Regions from separate parts of the Streptomyces sp. NPDC012510 genome, predicted to be linked through region 3. Evidence: riboswitches for the same ligand, from Rfam matches in the RefSeq annotation. Region 3 holds a riboswitch; each other region holds the start of a gene.

The links. Region 3 has a riboswitch for cobalamin ahead of ACFY9I_RS30780 (energy-coupling factor ABC transporter permease). Riboswitches for the same ligand answer to the same signal wherever they lie in the genome.
Region 1: it holds a riboswitch for cobalamin, as region 3 does, so the genes downstream of both, ACFY9I_RS18020 (prenyltransferase/squalene oxidase repeat-containing protein) here and ACFY9I_RS30780 (energy-coupling factor ABC transporter permease) in region 3, are expected to answer to the same signal.
Region 2: it holds a riboswitch for cobalamin, as region 3 does, so the genes downstream of both, ACFY9I_RS25355 (cobalamin biosynthesis protein) here and ACFY9I_RS30780 (energy-coupling factor ABC transporter permease) in region 3, are expected to answer to the same signal.

The regions. Positions count from the first base shown of each region.
Region 1 covers NZ_JBIBEN010000008.1:327,839-332,921, forward strand. The annotation lists gene ACFY9I_RS18015 (SCO2322 family protein) at 1-600, opposite strand, end outside; gene ACFY9I_RS18020 (prenyltransferase/squalene oxidase repeat-containing protein) at 597-1,964, opposite strand; cobalamin riboswitch at 2,080-2,214, opposite strand; gene ACFY9I_RS18025 (phosphotransferase) at 2,264-3,415, shown strand; gene ACFY9I_RS18030 (MBL fold metallo-hydrolase) at 3,422-4,450, opposite strand; gene ACFY9I_RS18035 (hypothetical protein) at 4,562-5,068, opposite strand; gene ACFY9I_RS18040 (hypothetical protein) at 5,056-5,083, opposite strand, start outside.
Region 2 covers NZ_JBIBEN010000014.1:59,719-64,801, reverse strand. The annotation lists gene ACFY9I_RS25360 (cobyric acid synthase) at 1-616, opposite strand, end outside; gene ACFY9I_RS25355 (cobalamin biosynthesis protein) at 679-1,686, opposite strand; cobalamin riboswitch at 1,786-1,929, opposite strand; gene ACFY9I_RS25350 (hypothetical protein) at 2,524-2,745, opposite strand; gene ACFY9I_RS25345 (inorganic phosphate transporter) at 2,777-4,042, opposite strand; gene ACFY9I_RS25340 (class II aldolase/adducin family protein) at 4,545-5,083, shown strand, end outside.
Region 3 covers NZ_JBIBEN010000019.1:131,924-137,006, reverse strand. The annotation lists gene ACFY9I_RS30795 (ABC transporter permease subunit) at 1-394, opposite strand, end outside; gene ACFY9I_RS30790 (ABC transporter substrate-binding protein) at 415-2,001, opposite strand; gene ACFY9I_RS30785 (DUF1775 domain-containing protein) at 2,097-2,843, opposite strand; cobalamin riboswitch at 3,090-3,274, shown strand; gene ACFY9I_RS30780 (energy-coupling factor ABC transporter permease) at 3,304-4,011, shown strand; gene ACFY9I_RS30775 (energy-coupling factor ABC transporter substrate-binding protein) at 4,008-4,472, shown strand; gene cbiQ (cobalt ECF transporter T component CbiQ) at 4,479-5,083, shown strand, end outside.

The DNA.
Region 1 (5,083 bases), on a different contig from region 3:
GCCCGAGGCGGACCCGGGCGGCGCGCTCGACGCGTTCGAGGTCGGCTCGGCACCGGCGGTCCGGTCCGCGTCGACCGCCTCCCCGCACCCCTTCCCCGGATAGTCCGCGATGGCGCAGAGCAGCGCGTTCGTGTCGTACCGCAGCGGCTTCGCGACGGACGCCAACGCCTCGGCCGTCGTCGCGTCGTTCGGCACCCGCGCGCAGGCCGTACGCGGGGCCGGCGGTGTCTCCCCGGCCGGCGCGTCCGCCGCCGTGCCGAAGTCGATGACCAGCGCGACCCGCTTCTCCCCGTCCCGCGCGGCCGTGCCCCCGCAGACGACGTCGAAGTCGGCTGCCCCACGCGGCTTCGCCGCATCGGCCGAGTCCCGGCTGACAGCGAACCGGAACCCCTGTACGTCCCCGTCGGAGGGCCGCGCGGTGGAGGGCCCTTGGGTGGCGTACGCCCACGCCGAACCGTTCCGCTCCCAGAACGACCAGTAGCGGTAGGCGGCGGCCTCCGCCCGCGCCCCGCTCCCGAGCACGCAGGCGAGGACGAGCAGCGTGCCGCCCAGCAGGAGCGACACGGTCCTCGGTCGAGAGGGCTTCCGGTGGAAGATCATGTCTGCCGCCGCTTCCTGACGGCCCTCACCAGCTCGAACCCGACGAGAACGGCCACGGCGACGAGCCCGAGCCCGATCCCCCACCAGACGCCCGTGTCGAGGCCGTCGCCGCTGTCCTCTCCGGCGGCCGTGTCCTCGTTCGGTACGGAGGAGTAGTCGTCCACGTCGCGTGCGGGGCCGGTGTCCTTCAGGTGGGCGACCAGGTCGGCGCCGCCGAAGTCGCGGGGGTTCTCGCCGGAGGCGTGCGTGGCGAAGATGAGCTGGGCGTAGGCGGCGGGGCCGGACTTGGCCGCCCAAACGCCGTAGTTCTTCTCCAGCCAGGCGAGCGGCTTCCCGACCGCGTTCGTGTCCCCGGCGGCGGCGAGTGCGACGACCGCGTCGGCCGTGTTGCCGTGGTCGGGCTGATCCTCGGCGCCCGCGAGCGCGGACTTCAGGTATCCGTCGGAGGTCATGGCGCGGGAGAGATGGACGGCACCGTTGTGGGCGAGGTCCTTCGGGGCGTCACCCGCGACGCACTTCCCGAGGGACTCCGTGTCGGCGCCGCTGTCGTTGTCCGTCTTGGTCCCGCTGTCGGGTGCGAATCCCTCGCCCAGGCTGCCGAGCACGGCCGCGGCCGTGGCGTCGGCGTTCGCGGCGAGGCCGCCCTTCTTGTCCGGCTGATAGGCGAAGGCGCCACCGTCCTTCTCCCCGTCGTCGTCGCCGTCGTCGTCGCCGTCCCCGCAGGGGATGGCGAGGGCACGGAGCGCGTCGTAGGGCGACTTGCCGCTCTTCTCCTGCTTCTCGGGTGCGTCGCCCACGGCCGTCAGAGCGCCGATCACGACGGCCGTCGAATTCGCGTCGCTGGGCCCGCCGGGGGTGTAACCCCAGCCCCCGTCCTTGTTCTGGTTGTCCTTCAACCACCGCACCGCCCGCCCGGCCTCGGCATCACGCCCGCCGACGGCGGCGAGCGCCTGTGCCGCCGCGGCCGTGCTGTTCGTGTCGAGGGCCGTCTTGGCGTCGCACTCCGCCGTCGTGTCCGCCCGGTACGCCGCGAACGCCCCGCTCCCACACTGCTGGCCGACGAGCCAGTCCACGGCCCCGGCACCGGGCTTCTCCCCGACCGTGTCCAGCGCGAGCAGGGCGAGGGACTGCCGCCAGACACCGTCGTACGTGGGGTCGTTGGAGCCGTACAGGCCGGTGGGTATCGCCCGCGACGGCGAGACGGAGGGCGCGGTGGAGGACGCGTCGTCGACGGAGGTTGCGTCATCGGCGGAGGTCGCGTCGTCAGCGAAGGCGACCGGCGCGGAACCCGTACCGGGTCCCGTGCCCAGCCCGGCTGCGACGGCCAGTACGGCGACCAGCGGGGCACTGCGGCGGACATGCATGATCGGCGGCTGCCTCTCCCTGAGCGGGAGCCGGGCGGCACGGCGAAGCGCCGGGCGGCTCGGCTCCGTATTCCTCGACGGTGCCGTACACCGGCGGGCCGCCGGTGACGCGAGCCGGTCACGATGCGCACGGGGCAGTCCGACTCGCCGCCCCCTCACCGGGGTCGGCTCACGGTTGCGGGTCAGCGCCGGATTTGCACCGGCTTCCCCCCGTACGGGTGTGATGACGACCCGGCCACTCTACCTGCCGGTAGCCGAACGCCCGAGGGCCCGTCTGCGCGCCGGGATAGGTTCGGGCCATGCGTACGGGAAGACTGCTGGGGTCAGGGCGCACGGCCGACGTCTACGAACTCCACGACGACGAAGCCGAGTCCGGAACGGACGGGCGCGCCACCCTGGGCGTCGCCGCCCTACCCGAGGGCCCCGAGGGGCCCCTCGCCCGTGACGAATCCGACAGACCGGCCGGGCCTACCGTCCGCGACGAGGCCGACAGGCCTGGCGACTTGGGCGGTCGTAGAGACGCCGACGTGCCGGCCGGGCCGGCCGGGTCGGCGGGGTCGGCGGGGTCGGCCGGGTCGGCCGGTCATGGAGATCCTGGCGGGGCCGCAGGGTCGGCCGATCGTGACGAAGTCGGCAGGTCCGCCAGGTCCGTTGACCGTGGTGCGTCCGGCGGGTCCCGTGCGTCCGGCGGGTCCCGTGGGTCCGGCGGTCCCGTCCGCCGGGAGGGCGCCGACGAGTTCGGGCGACCCGCCGGTCCGGACGGTGTCGGCGGCGCATCCGGGGTCTGGGTGTTGCGGCGGTACCGGGACGGTTGGGGGGACGCGGCTGCCGAGGCCGAGGTCATGGAGTACGTGCGAGGCCATGGTTACCCGGTCCCGTGCGTACGGTCGGCGACCCGTGCGGAGATGGTGCTGGAGCGGCTGTCCGGCCCCACCATGCTGGAGGCCATCGCCACGGGCCGGCTCGACCCCGCGCGGTCCGGCGTAGTACTGGCCCGCCTCCTGCGCGACCTCCACGCCCTCCCGCCCCGCACGCACCGCGCGGCCTCACTCCCGCCCCCGGGTCCGGCACACCGCTCCCCTGCGCCCCGCATCCTCCACCTGGACCTGCACCCGGAGAACGTCATCCTCACGCCCGACGGCCCCCGGGTCATCGACTGGAGCAACAGCGAGGAGGGCCCACCCGGCCTGGACTGGGGTATCTCCGCGATGATCCTCGCCCAGGTCGCCGTCGACACCGCCGACCCCCGTGCGGACATGGCCCACGCCATCCTCGCCTCCCTCCTCACCCACCAGTCCGACGGCCCCTCCGCACTGACGGACGAGGGCCTCGTGGAAGCGAGGAAACGCCGGGCGGCTGATGCGACGATGAGCGCACGGGAGAGCGAACTCGTCGGAGCCGCGGAGCGGTTGGTCCGCTCACTCGGCGACGTGAGTTCGTCGACTGACTGAAGGTCCTCACACCGCCACGTACGTCACCGGATCGCTCCCCGGTACCGCCTCCGCTCGTCCCAGCTTCACCAGGCGCCGCAGATGGGCCTCCGCCTCGGAGACGGCGATGTTGCGGGAGGAGAAAGGGATGTCGGGCCAGGGGCGGTTCCACTCCATGCGTTCGGCGAGCTGCCAGGCAGTGAGGGGCTCGGCGAGGAGCGTGAGCAGGCCGGTGAGGCGGGACTCGTGGTGTGCGAGCAACTCCCGTACGCGGGCGGCGGTGTCCGTGAACGCGTACTGGTGGGCGGGCAGGACCTCGGCCGGGGCGAGGCGGCCGACGCGTTCCAGGGAGTCGAGGTAGTCGCCCAGGGGATCGGTGACCGTGTCGTCGTCCGGATCCTCGTACAGGCCGATGTGCGGACTGATCTCGGGGAGGAGATGGTCCCCGGAGAACAGACGCCCCTGGCCCGGGAGTTGGGCCGGATGGGCCTCCTCCAGGTGGAGGCAGACATGGCCGGGGGTGTGACCGGGGGTCCAGATCGCGCGGACGCGGCGGCCGGGGAGGTCGAGGAGTTCACCGGGGACGATCTCGCGGTCGGGCAGCGCGGGGGAGAAGCCGGGCAGGGCGCGGGGGCGGCGCGGGGCGCGCAGGACGGCCAGGTGTTCCTCGGGGGCGCCCGCGGCGGTGAGCCTGTCCGTCATGTACGAGAACCAGCGGTCGGGGGCGGTGCCCCGGGTGCGCCGTATGATCGCCGTGTCCGCCGCGTGCATCGCGATCCACGCGCCCGAGGCCTCGCGTACCGCGCCCGAGAGACCGTGGTGGTCGGGGTGGTGATGGGTGATCACGACGCCGTGGATATCCGCGACGGACGTACCGCACGCCGTCAGTCCCGCCGCGAGCATGTCCCAAGAGGCCGGGTCGTCCCAGCCGGTGTCCACGAGGACCGGGCCGCGGTCGGTGTCCACGACGTACACGAGGGTGTGGCCGAGCGGGTTGTCCGGGATGGGAACCTCGATGGACCGTACGCCTCCGCCGTGCTCGGTCACGTGTGTCATGGGCTCCCCTGTCATCGACACGCCGTCGCCACGCTCGGCCCACTATAACTAGAACAAGTTTCATCGGGGGTGTGTGTGATCCGGTCACCACGGTGACCGCCCATGTCGGTGTCAGCGGATACGGCCGCCTTCCGTGACCAGCCATTCGCCGGTTTCCCAGTCGGCGGGCCCGTTCTGGAGCCGGTAGCAGAGGTCGAATCGGATCTCGAGACCCGGCCAGGGGCTGAGGATTGGTACGACGCGGAAGATCTCCGCAAGTTCTGGAAACGTCATACCTTCGGGCTCGGGAAACATCTCCTCCAGTTCTGCGCGGGTCAGGTCGGTCCAGAGCGCGAACTGCCACTGGGTCCGGGTCAGCCACTGGTCGTGGACCAGTTCGAATCTGGGCTCGCGGCCGACGACGAAGTCACTGATGCCATCGAGGAACTCGTCCGCTGTCGATGGGAGGACGAACGGCCAGTCCTCGCCCGTGGGATAGCGGTACATGGTGGTTGTCGACGCGAGTGCGGTCGTGAGGTCGCGCCACTGCTCGGGTGAGGCCGCACAGGCGGGCAGGTTCACGCCCGTGTGATCGACGCGCCGAACGTGTCCGGCGATGCGGCGGGTCAGGTCCGCCATCTCGACATGCGCCGG
Region 2 (5,083 bases), on a different contig from region 3:
GCAGGGAGACGTCCCCACGGAACTTGTTGACGAGGAATCCGGCGACCTGTGCCTGATCCTCGGCGGAGAGCAGCGCGACCGTCCCGAAGAACGACGCGAAGACGCCCCCTCGGTCGATGTCCCCGACGACGAGCACGGGAAGCTGGGCGTTGCGGGCGATTCCCATGTTGACGATGTCGGTCCGCCGAAGATTGATCTCGGCAGGACTGCCGGCCCCCTCACAGATCACCGCGTCATACGTGCCCCGCAACTCCGCGAGGCAGTCGAGCACGGTCCCGAGAAGCTTCTGCTGCCGCCCTCCGTGATACCCCCGCGCGCTCATCTCCCCCACGGGCTTCCCCAGCAGCACCACCTGACTGCTGCGCTCCCCACCGGGTTTGAGCAGCACCGGGTTCATGAGCGCGCTCGGCTCGACCCGACAGGCCTGGGCCTGCATGGCCTGGGCCCGCCCGATCTCGGCGCCCTCACTCGTCACGAACGAGTTCAGCGACATGTTCTGCGCCTTGAACGGCGCGACCTTCACACCCTGCCGCACCAACCACCGGCAGATCCCGGCGGTCACGACACTCTTCCCGGCGTCGGAGGTGGTCCCGGCGACGAGCAACCCACCGCCCAGGGCCCGACCACCACGCACGAGGCTTCCTCCCCCACCGCTCACGAGGCTTCCTTCCCCACCGCTCACGAATGCCGCTCCGACCGCTGGACGCGCGAGTGGGGGAGAGCCGGCACGGCCCCCGGCGCCGGGCGCCCTCCGACCCTGGCCCGCAACACGGACGCCCCCGCACCGACCCCCAACGCCAGCCAGCTCACCCGCCGGGACAACCGCACAGCCCGCTCGATGTCCGCGACCACCACCGCTCGCCCCTCCCCGTTCAGCACAGGCCGATGCTCCACCCGCCCCGCATAGGACAACGTGCCCCCCAACCGCACTCCGAGCGCCCCCGCGAACGACGCCTCCACCACTCCCGCGTTGGGACTGGGATGCTTCCCCGCATCGGCCCGCCAGGCCCGCACGGCCCCCCGAGCGTTCCGGCCGGCGGCAGCCGCCAGCACCGCCGTCAGCCGAGCCCCCGGCCACCCCGCCACGTCGTCCAGCCGCGCCGAGGCCCACCCGTAGCGGCGATACCGCCGCGACCTGTGTCCCACCATGGCGTCCAGCGTGTTGACGGCCCGGAACCCCACCAGCCCGGGCACTCCGCCCACGGCCCCCCACACGAGCGCTCCCACCACCGCGTCCGACGTGTTCTCGGCGACGGACTCGACCACGGCCCGTGCGATCCCGTCCCTGTCGAGTGCCTGGGGATCACGCCCACACAGATGAGGCAGCCGGGCCCGTGCCCCCTCGATGTCCCCGGCCTCCAGGAACCGCCCCACGGCCCGAGCCTCGCGCCCGAGTGAAGTCCCCCCGACGACGGCCCAGGTGGCGGCGGCGGTCAACGCGACAGAGGCCGCACGCGAGGGCCGTACGACGGACGAGGCCACGGCCCCGAGCGCCACGGCACCACCCGCGCACACGGCGGTGTGCAGTGCGCCCCACCCCCGGTGGTCCCGCCACAGCACCCGCTCCACGGCCCCGGCCGCCCGCCCGAACAAGGCGACCGGATGCCCCCGGCGAGGATCACCGAGCAGCAGGTCACCGAGGAGGCCGGCGGTGGCGCCGTACGCGAAAACGCGATCGGCACGCATCGGCTCAGCCGATCACAGGGTCGGGCAGGGACCGGAGGGCAAGACTCGACGGGCGGCCGCGCATGGCGATATGTCCTCACTCAGGGTGTCCACGCCCTGGTTCGACGAGACCGACGGCGAGAGTTCCTGGCTCCCGGGAAGGTTCTTCCCCGGTGACAGTGGCGGGACCGCGCCGGACTCGCACCGGCTTCCTCTCCTGCCGTCGTAGATGGCCCCGGCAGTCCACCACGCCCCTTCGAGAGCAGTCAACTTGCTGTTGACCTGCACAGCAGCGGTGTGCTGAGCCCCACACCGCTGACTTGTCGTCAGACGACGGTGTGGATCAGGAGGAGCCACTCCGGCGACGGGGCCGGCCCGGTGGAAGTGGCCGCCGAGGGCAGGCGTGCCCTGGCCCGTGACGCGAACGGGATCAGTGACGCACTGCTCGTCTTCCGCTACCCGGTGCGGTGGGGTCTTCCGGCCGTACTTGTGGACCCGGGAGCGGGTGGATCGTGAAGATCCGCTCGGGACGGGAGGTCGCACATCGAAGACCGGGCGAGGGAGACCGCCTCGGCGCTCCCGCGGCAGCCCGGCGTCTGCCCTGGCCGCTCTTCTCGTGGCGAGCGGTGAGGCGCGTGCTCAGGTCTGGCTGGTGGTGACCGTTCTCGGTGCCGCTCAGCCTGAGGAGGCCGCGCCCACGGCGCCGATCAGCGCCGAGCCGAGGGGGACGCGCCGCCGGGCGGAACGCCCCGTCCGGCTGTCCCACACGAACGAGACCCCCGTAGGCGCCACAAGACGTCTACGGGGGTCGTTGCGAAGCCGCCCATGTCGGCCCCGGAGGGCCGTGGGTTCTCGATGTCAGGTCATGATGAGGGAAATGCCGTACGCCACTGCCCCCGCGCACAGCGCGAAGCAGACGTACGCCCCTGTGGTCGCCGCCGCCACCGAGTCACCCCGGGTTGACGCCTCCTCCCGCTTGGAGAGGCCGACGATGCCCAGGGTGAAGAGGCCGACGAGGGCCACGGTGACCACGAGGCTGACTCCGAAGACGGAGCCGAGAGCTGCCCAGTCGATGTGCATGGTGGTGATCTTCCTCAGGAGGTCGCGGAGCTCAGACGGCGGGCGTGGGCGTGGACGAGTTCGCCGCGGCCGTGGTCTCGACGGCGGTCGCGGCCACGGGGGCCGGGACGGTAGCCGCCGGCTGCTCGGTCACGGGGCCGACCGGCGGCGGGGTCACCGCGGCGATGGCCGTGGTCACCACACCCGGGGGCTCCTCGGCGTGGTCGTTCACATTGGTGTGGTCGACCACCTCACGGCGCGAGATCAGCCAGATCGCGGCGCTGGAGGCGACGAGGAAGACTGCGACGGCGGCCGTGCCCCAGGTACCGAGGGCCGTCACCCACTCGGCGAGCGCGGCGACCAGCGCCGCGGCCGGCAGGGTCAGACCCCAGGCGACGAACATGCGGGTGGCGGTGGACCAGCGGACCACACCGCCCTTGCGGCCGAGGCCCGCGCCCATCACGGCACCGGAGACCGAGTGCGTGGTGGAGAGGGAGAAGCCGAGGTGCGAGGAGGCCAGGATGACCGTGGCCGCGCTGGTCTGGGCGGCGAAGCCCTGCTGCGGCTGGAGGTCGGTCAGGCCCTTGCCCATCGTGCGGATGATGCGCCAGCCGCCCAGGTAGGTGCCGAGCGCGATGGCCAGACCGGCGGAGACGATGACCCAGACCGGCGGGTCGGAGTCGGGCGCGAGGGCACCGCCGGCGACCAGGGCCAGGGTGATGATGCCCATGGTCTTCTGGGCGTCGTTCGTGCCGTGGGCCAGTGAGACCAGGCCCGCGGAGGCGATCTGACCGGCGCGGTAGCCCTTGCCGGAGGCCTTCTCGTTGGTGTGCCGCCCGAGCTTGTAGGTGAGCCGGGTGGCGAACATCGCCGCGACACCGGCGACCAGCGGGGCCGCGACGGCCGGGATCAGCACCTTGGTGACGAGCACGTCGCCGTGGACCGCGCCCACGCCGACCGAGGCGATCGTGGCGCCGATGAGGCCGCCCATCAGGGCGTGCGAGGAGCTGGACGGCAGCCCGACGAGCCAGGTCAGCAGGTTCCAGAGGATGGCGCCCACGAGCGCCGCGAATATGACCTCTGGCTGTATCCCGGACTCGTCGACGAGTCCCTTGGAGATGGTGTTGGCGACCTCTATGGACAGGAACGCGCCGACAAGGTTGAGCACGGCGGACATGGCAACCGCGACCTTGGGCTTCATGGCGCCGGTCGAGATGGTGGTGGCCATCGCGTTGGCGGTGTCGTGGAAACCGTTCGTAAAATCGAACGCGAGCGCGGTGATCACCACTATCGCGAGGATCAGCGAGAAGTTTTCCATTTACCCGGGCTTCTTTCGGACGTCAGTGGCATATGGACCGTAGGCAACCTGGGTGAACGGGAGATGAACTGAGGCGGACCTGTGGGTGTAGCAATAGGGGTGCCGCCGTTCCGCTTGTCCCCCGACGGCTGAGTCGGGCCGTCGGAAGCGGGGCGCGTTCTCGAACTGAAGCGGAATACTGGGCTCCGCGGCTGGGCCCCAGCCCCTGGTGAACTCCCTCAGTCGGCTCACGGAGCCGTTGGAGAGATTTCGGTCACCCGGCAGGCTCCGCGGCAGCGTCCGTCGGTCCGCGCGCCGTCGTACCGGCCGCAGTACGGGCGAGGCGGCGAGAAAGCATCCGGAGGCTACTGGAAGATCCCCGCAGCCCGGTCCGATCGATCGCCGGTCGCTCGCCAACTCGGGGTGATGCGGGGACGTATGGCCTCTTCCGGAGGTCCGGCGCCTGCTTCGCGGTGCCCGTGCCCGGGGCCCGTGCCCACGGACCGCCTGGCAGGATCGCGGCATGGCTGATCAGCAGGGGAACGCCCGCGACGAGCGGGGCGAGCGTGCGGACGCACGGGGTTCACGAGACGCACCGCGGCGGGGTGCGCCGGACGAGGTGGCACACGCGTGGGACGAGCTCGTCGCGACGGCCCGCCGGACGGTGGCCGACGGTCTGGTCGTCGGTACCTCCGGCAACGTCTCCGTACGCGTCGGGGACACCGTCCTGGTCACACCGACGGGCGTGCCCTACGACCGCCTGACGCCGGACGACGTGACGGGGGTCGACCTCTCCGGGCGACAGGTCCTCGGCACCCTCCGTCCGACGAGCGAGCTCCCCATGCATCTGGCGATCCACACCACCACCGACGCCCGTGCCGTCGTCCACACCCACGCGGTCCACGCGACGGCCGTCTCCACCCTCGTGGAGGAGCTGCCGTTGATCCACTACATGGCCGCCGCCCTCGGCGGATCCGTCCGCGTCGCCCCCTACGCGACCTACGGAACACCGCGGTTGGCCGAGAACATGCTCCGCGCACTGACGGGGCGCAGCGCCTGCCT
Region 3 (5,083 bases):
CGAGCGGGCTCCCCGGGCGGCGTGCGGCGAGCACACCGAGCACGGTCCCCAGCAGTACGGCGACGGCGAACGCGACGGCGCACAGCAGCGTCGACCAGACGAGGCGTTCACCGATCACCTCGGCGACCGGCTGCCGCATCACAGTGGACCGGCCCAGGTCACCCGTGAGCGCGGAGGTCAGCCAGCGCCACCAGCGCACGGCGAAGGGCTCGTCCACGCCGAGGTTGGCCCGTAGCCGGTCCAGGGTCTCCTGGTCGGCGCCGAGGGCGGCGGTGCCCGCGTACGCCTTGACGGGGTCGAAGGGGGAGGCGGCGGCGATCGCGAACACGCCGAAGGTGACGACGAGGACGATGGGGACGGCGAACAGGGCCCGCCGTCCCGCCAGTCGTGCCATCGCTCCCCAGGGGAGTCGGGTCACTTCTTCGGCTGCCAGTCCTCGATGTTCCACCACGGTCCGCTGGCGAAGCCGTGCTCGTGCGGCTCGACCTGCGTGGTCAGCCCGTCCCAGCGGTCGGCCAGCACGTACACGTGATCGATGTGGGTGAGGAAGGTGTAGCCGGGGTCCTTCACCAGCTCGCGTTGGAGCGTGTCGTACGCCGTCTTGCGGGCGGCCTCGTCCTGGGTGCGGCGGCCGGTGTCGAGGGCCTGGTCCACGGCCGGGTTGTCGTAGCGGCCCATGTTGTTGAAGCCGTCGCCGGCGAGGGAGGAGTGCAGCATCGTGTAGAGGCCGTAGTCGGGGTCGCCGGTGCTGCCGAAGCCCGCGAGCACCGCGGTGTTCTTCATGCGCGGTTCGATGACCTCCCAGGTGGCGCTCTCCACCTTCACCTCGATGCCGGCCTTCTTGGCGTCGGAGGCGTAGGCCAGGGCGTGGTCCTGGCGGACTTTGTCGCCGGAGGGGTAGAGCAGGGTGAAGGCCGCCTTGCGGCCGTCCTTGGCCCGGATGCCGTCCGCGCCGGCCTTCCAGCCCGCCTCGTCGAGGATCCGCCCGGCCCTGCCGAGGTCCTGGGGGCGTTCGATGCCCCGGGCGAACCACGGGTCCTCGGTGGGCAGCGGCCCGTAGGCCGGGTGGCCCGCCCCGTCGAGGATCTTGTCCACCATGGCCTCGCGGTCCACGGCGGCGTCGAGCGCCTGTCGGATCGCCCGGTCGCCGGTGACCTCGTTCTCGGTGGGGAGGGTGACGGTGCGGTAGTCGTAGGACTCCGCCTGGTAGGTCCTGCGGGCGCCGTCGTCCTTGAAGGTCGCGGCGAGGTTGGGCGGCAGGACCGCGCCGTCGAGGTCGCCGGAGCGCAGCCGGGTGGCGCGTACGTCGTCGTCGTCGATGACCGCCATGGTGAACTTCTTCACCTTCGGCGCACCGCCCCAGTAGGTGGGGTTGGCCTTGAAGGTGAGTTTCTCGCCCTTGCTCCAGGCGGAGAGGACGTACGGGCCGGTGCCGACCGGCTCGGTGTTGAAGGACCCGGAGTTGGGGTCCTGCTCGCGGGCGATGTGCTCGGGGACGATCGGCAGGACCGTGCGGCCGGCGAAGGGCGCGTAGGGGTACTTGAGGGTGAAGACGACCTTGTCGTCGCCGTCCGCCCGCACCTCCTTGACGGCGTCCAGTTCGCTGCGGGCGGTGTTGTTGGTCTTCGCGTCCAGGACGGTCCGGTACGTGAAGACCACATCGGCTGAGGTCAGGGGCTCGCCGTCGCTGAACTCCACGCCCTCGCGCAAGGTGTAGGTGTAGGTACGGCCGCCGTCGGCGACCTCCGGCAGCGCTTTCGCCAGCGCGGGTCTCAGCTCCAGATCGGCGTCCCGGGCGAGGAGACCGTCGAAGATCTTGGAGTTGCCGTCCTTGCCGTAGCCGAGGAGCGGGCTGAGGGTCTCCGGCTCGGACGCCACCCCGATCACGACGGCCTCGGCGGAGTCACCGCCGTCCGCGCCACCGCCCGGCGCCGAGCACGCGGTGACCCCGAGGGCCACCGCCGCCGCGACGGCGGCGCCTCGTATCGGTCGGGACGTCATGAGCCTCACACCCTTACTGCAGAAAACACGCTGTTGCATGTTAGTCGCAGTAAGGGCTACCCCTGGCAGCCGGGCGTCAGTCCCCGCCGGTTCCGTCAGGTGGTGCCGCTCCGGCGGCCGCGTCGGAACCACCACACTCCGGCACCCAGGGCGAGGACGGCCGCGCCGATGCCCAGGGGGACGGCGAGGGGGAGTCCGTCGTCGCCGTCGGTGCTGTCCGCCGCGGACTCCGCCGACGGTGCGGAGGCCCGCGTGCTCGGCTCGGACGAGGACGCGGCCGTCGAGGGCTCCTCCGAAGGGCTCGGGGCCGGGCTCACGGGCTTCGCGCCGGGGGCGGCGGCCTTCAGGTCCAGGCTGGGCGCGGGGTGACCATGGCCATGACCGTGGTCGTCCTCGCCGGCGTCGTCCAGCTCGATCCAGCGGTCCACCCTGCCGTCGCTGTAGGACTGCAGCGTCTTGAAGACCAGGGACTTCGCATCGGGCAACTGCCGTACCGTGACGACGTACTCGGCGTCCGCCCCCACGGCGAGCTTCTCCCCCGAGACGGTGTAGCCCCGGCCGGTGGAGGCGAACTTCCAGCCGTCCGGTCCCTTCTCGTAGGTGATGTCGGCCGGGGCGATTCCCTCGGGCAGGATCACCTCCAGCTTGGTGATGCCGGCGGAGGAGGACTCCGACTCCGCGGAGAAGGTGAGTTCGACGTTCTGGTCGAGGGCTCGGGCGCCCTCCGCCTCGACCTCGGCGTGGGCCGCGGCCGGTGCCGCGATGGCGACGGTGACCGCGAACGCGACGGCGGTGAGGACGCCGAGACGGCGCGTACTGGGTGCCAGAGTCGGGCGGTGCACGGCTAACTCCCTTGTGACGGCGGTGTGAAGAGTGCATTCAAGCGCAGGGCGAGGACCCCGGCCAAGGGTGACCAGGGCACACCGGGAGACCGGTCGCACCGGTGAAGTCGTCGCACCCGGGCAAGGCCGCCCGTTGCCCCGACAGTGTGTGCCGGGTGTGACTGAGGGGGTGTGCGGCGGGGTGTGTGCTGTTCACCACCGCTTTCGCGCCCTCGTCCCGCGCTTGTCAGCGCCCTTGTACGGGCACTACTGTCACCACGCCTTGGTGAACGGGAAATCCGGTGTGATGCCGGTGCGGCCCTCGCCACTGTGATCGGGAAGTCCGGCTCCGGCCCTCGCGGGCAGCCACTGGGTCCTTGTGACCCGGGAAGGCGGAGCACGGGCGGTGGTACCCGTGAGCCAGGAGACCGGCCAAGGCGCGTCAACCATCCACGAGGTGCTGGAGAGGGTCTGCTGAGCCATGCACATAGCCGAGGGTTTCCTTCCCCCGGCGCACGCGATCGCCTGGGGCGTAGCGTCCGCGCCGTTCGTCGTCCACGGAGTACGGTCACTCACCCGTGAGGTCAGGGAGCATCCCGAGAGCACACTGCTGCTCGGCGCCTCGGGGGCCTTCACGTTCGTCCTGTCCGCGCTGAAGCTGCCGTCGGTCACCGGGAGTTGTTCCCACCCCACCGGCACCGGGCTGGGCGCCATCCTGTTCCGGCCGCCGATCATGGCGGTGCTCGGCACCATCACCCTGCTCTTCCAGGCGCTGCTGCTCGCGCACGGCGGCCTGACCACGCTCGGCGCCAACGTCTTCTCGATGGCGATCGCCGGACCCTGGGCCGGTTACGGCCTCTACCGGCTGCTGCGGCGGTTCGACGTGCCTCTGATGGTCACGGTGTTCTTCGGCGCGTTCGTCGCCGACCTGGTCACCTACTGCGTCACCAGCGTCCAGCTGGCGCTGGCGTTCCCCGACCCGAGCAGCGGCTTCCCGGGCGCGCTCGGCAAGTTCGGCTCCATCTTCGCCGTCACCCAGATCCCGCTCGCGGTGAGCGAGGGTCTGCTCACCGTGCTGGTGATGCGTCTGCTGGTGCAGTCGAGCAAGGGCGAACTGACCCGGCTCGGTGTGCTCCTGGCGGGAAAGCCGAACCGGACCGAGACCGATGCCGAGGCGGTGGCCCGATGAACCGGAACACGAGGATCAACGTCCTGCTGCTGCTCGTGGTGGCCGCGCTCGCCGTCCTGCCGCTGGCCCTCGGCCTCGGCGACCACAAGGAGGAGCCCTTCGCGGGCGCCGACGGCGAGGCGGAGACGGCGATCACCGAGATCGAGCCGGACTACGAGCCGTGGTTCTCCCCGCTGTACGAGCCGCCCTCCGGCGAGATCGAGTCCGCCCTGTTCGCCCTCCAGGCCGCGCTGGGCGCGGGCGTCCTCGCGTACTACTTCGGGTTGCACCGGGGGCGACGGCAGGGCGAGGCACGCGCACGGGCGGGGTGGAACAGCGCCGAGGACGGCGGCGCGAGCCCGGCGGCCCCGTCGGACACGAAAGCCCCGGGGGCCCCGTCCGCCTCCTCGACCGCCGCACCCCGGGCGAGTGACGGGACATCACCGGATGGCTCCGGAGAATCCACCGCCGGACGGGGCTGACCCCTCGTGCTGCCGATCGACGCGGCGGCGCACAGCAGCCGCTGGCGCCGCCGCCATCCCGTGGACAAGGCCGTGCTGGGGCTCGGCCTCACGTTGCTCGCGATCTCCCTGCCGCCGTGGCCCGGCTCCGCCCTGGTGCTGCTGACCGCGCTCGCCGTGCTGCTGGGCCCGGCGGGCGTACCCGGCCGCCGACTGTGGCGCGCCTACCGGGTGCCGTTGGGGTTCTGTGTCACGGGGGCGCTGCCCCTGCTCGTCCAGGTCGGCGGGCCCGACGGGTTCGTCACCCTGGCCGAGGGCGGTCCGGTCCGCGCCAGTGAGCTGCTGCTGCGCACCTCCGCCGCGTCCCTCGGCGTCCTCCTGTTCGCCTTCACCACCCCGATGTCCGACCTGCTGCCCCGTCTGGTCAAGGCCGGGGTGCCCGCGCCGGTCGTGGACGTCGCCCTGGTCACGTACCGCATGAGCTTCCTGCTGCTGGACTCCGTGCGCCGGATCCGGGAGGCACAGGCGGCCCGTCTCGGGCACACCACACGGGCCGCCGCCTGGCGTTCGCTCGCCGGTCTCGGCGCCACCGCGTTCGTGCGGGCCTTCGACCGGGCGGCGCGGCTGCAGAC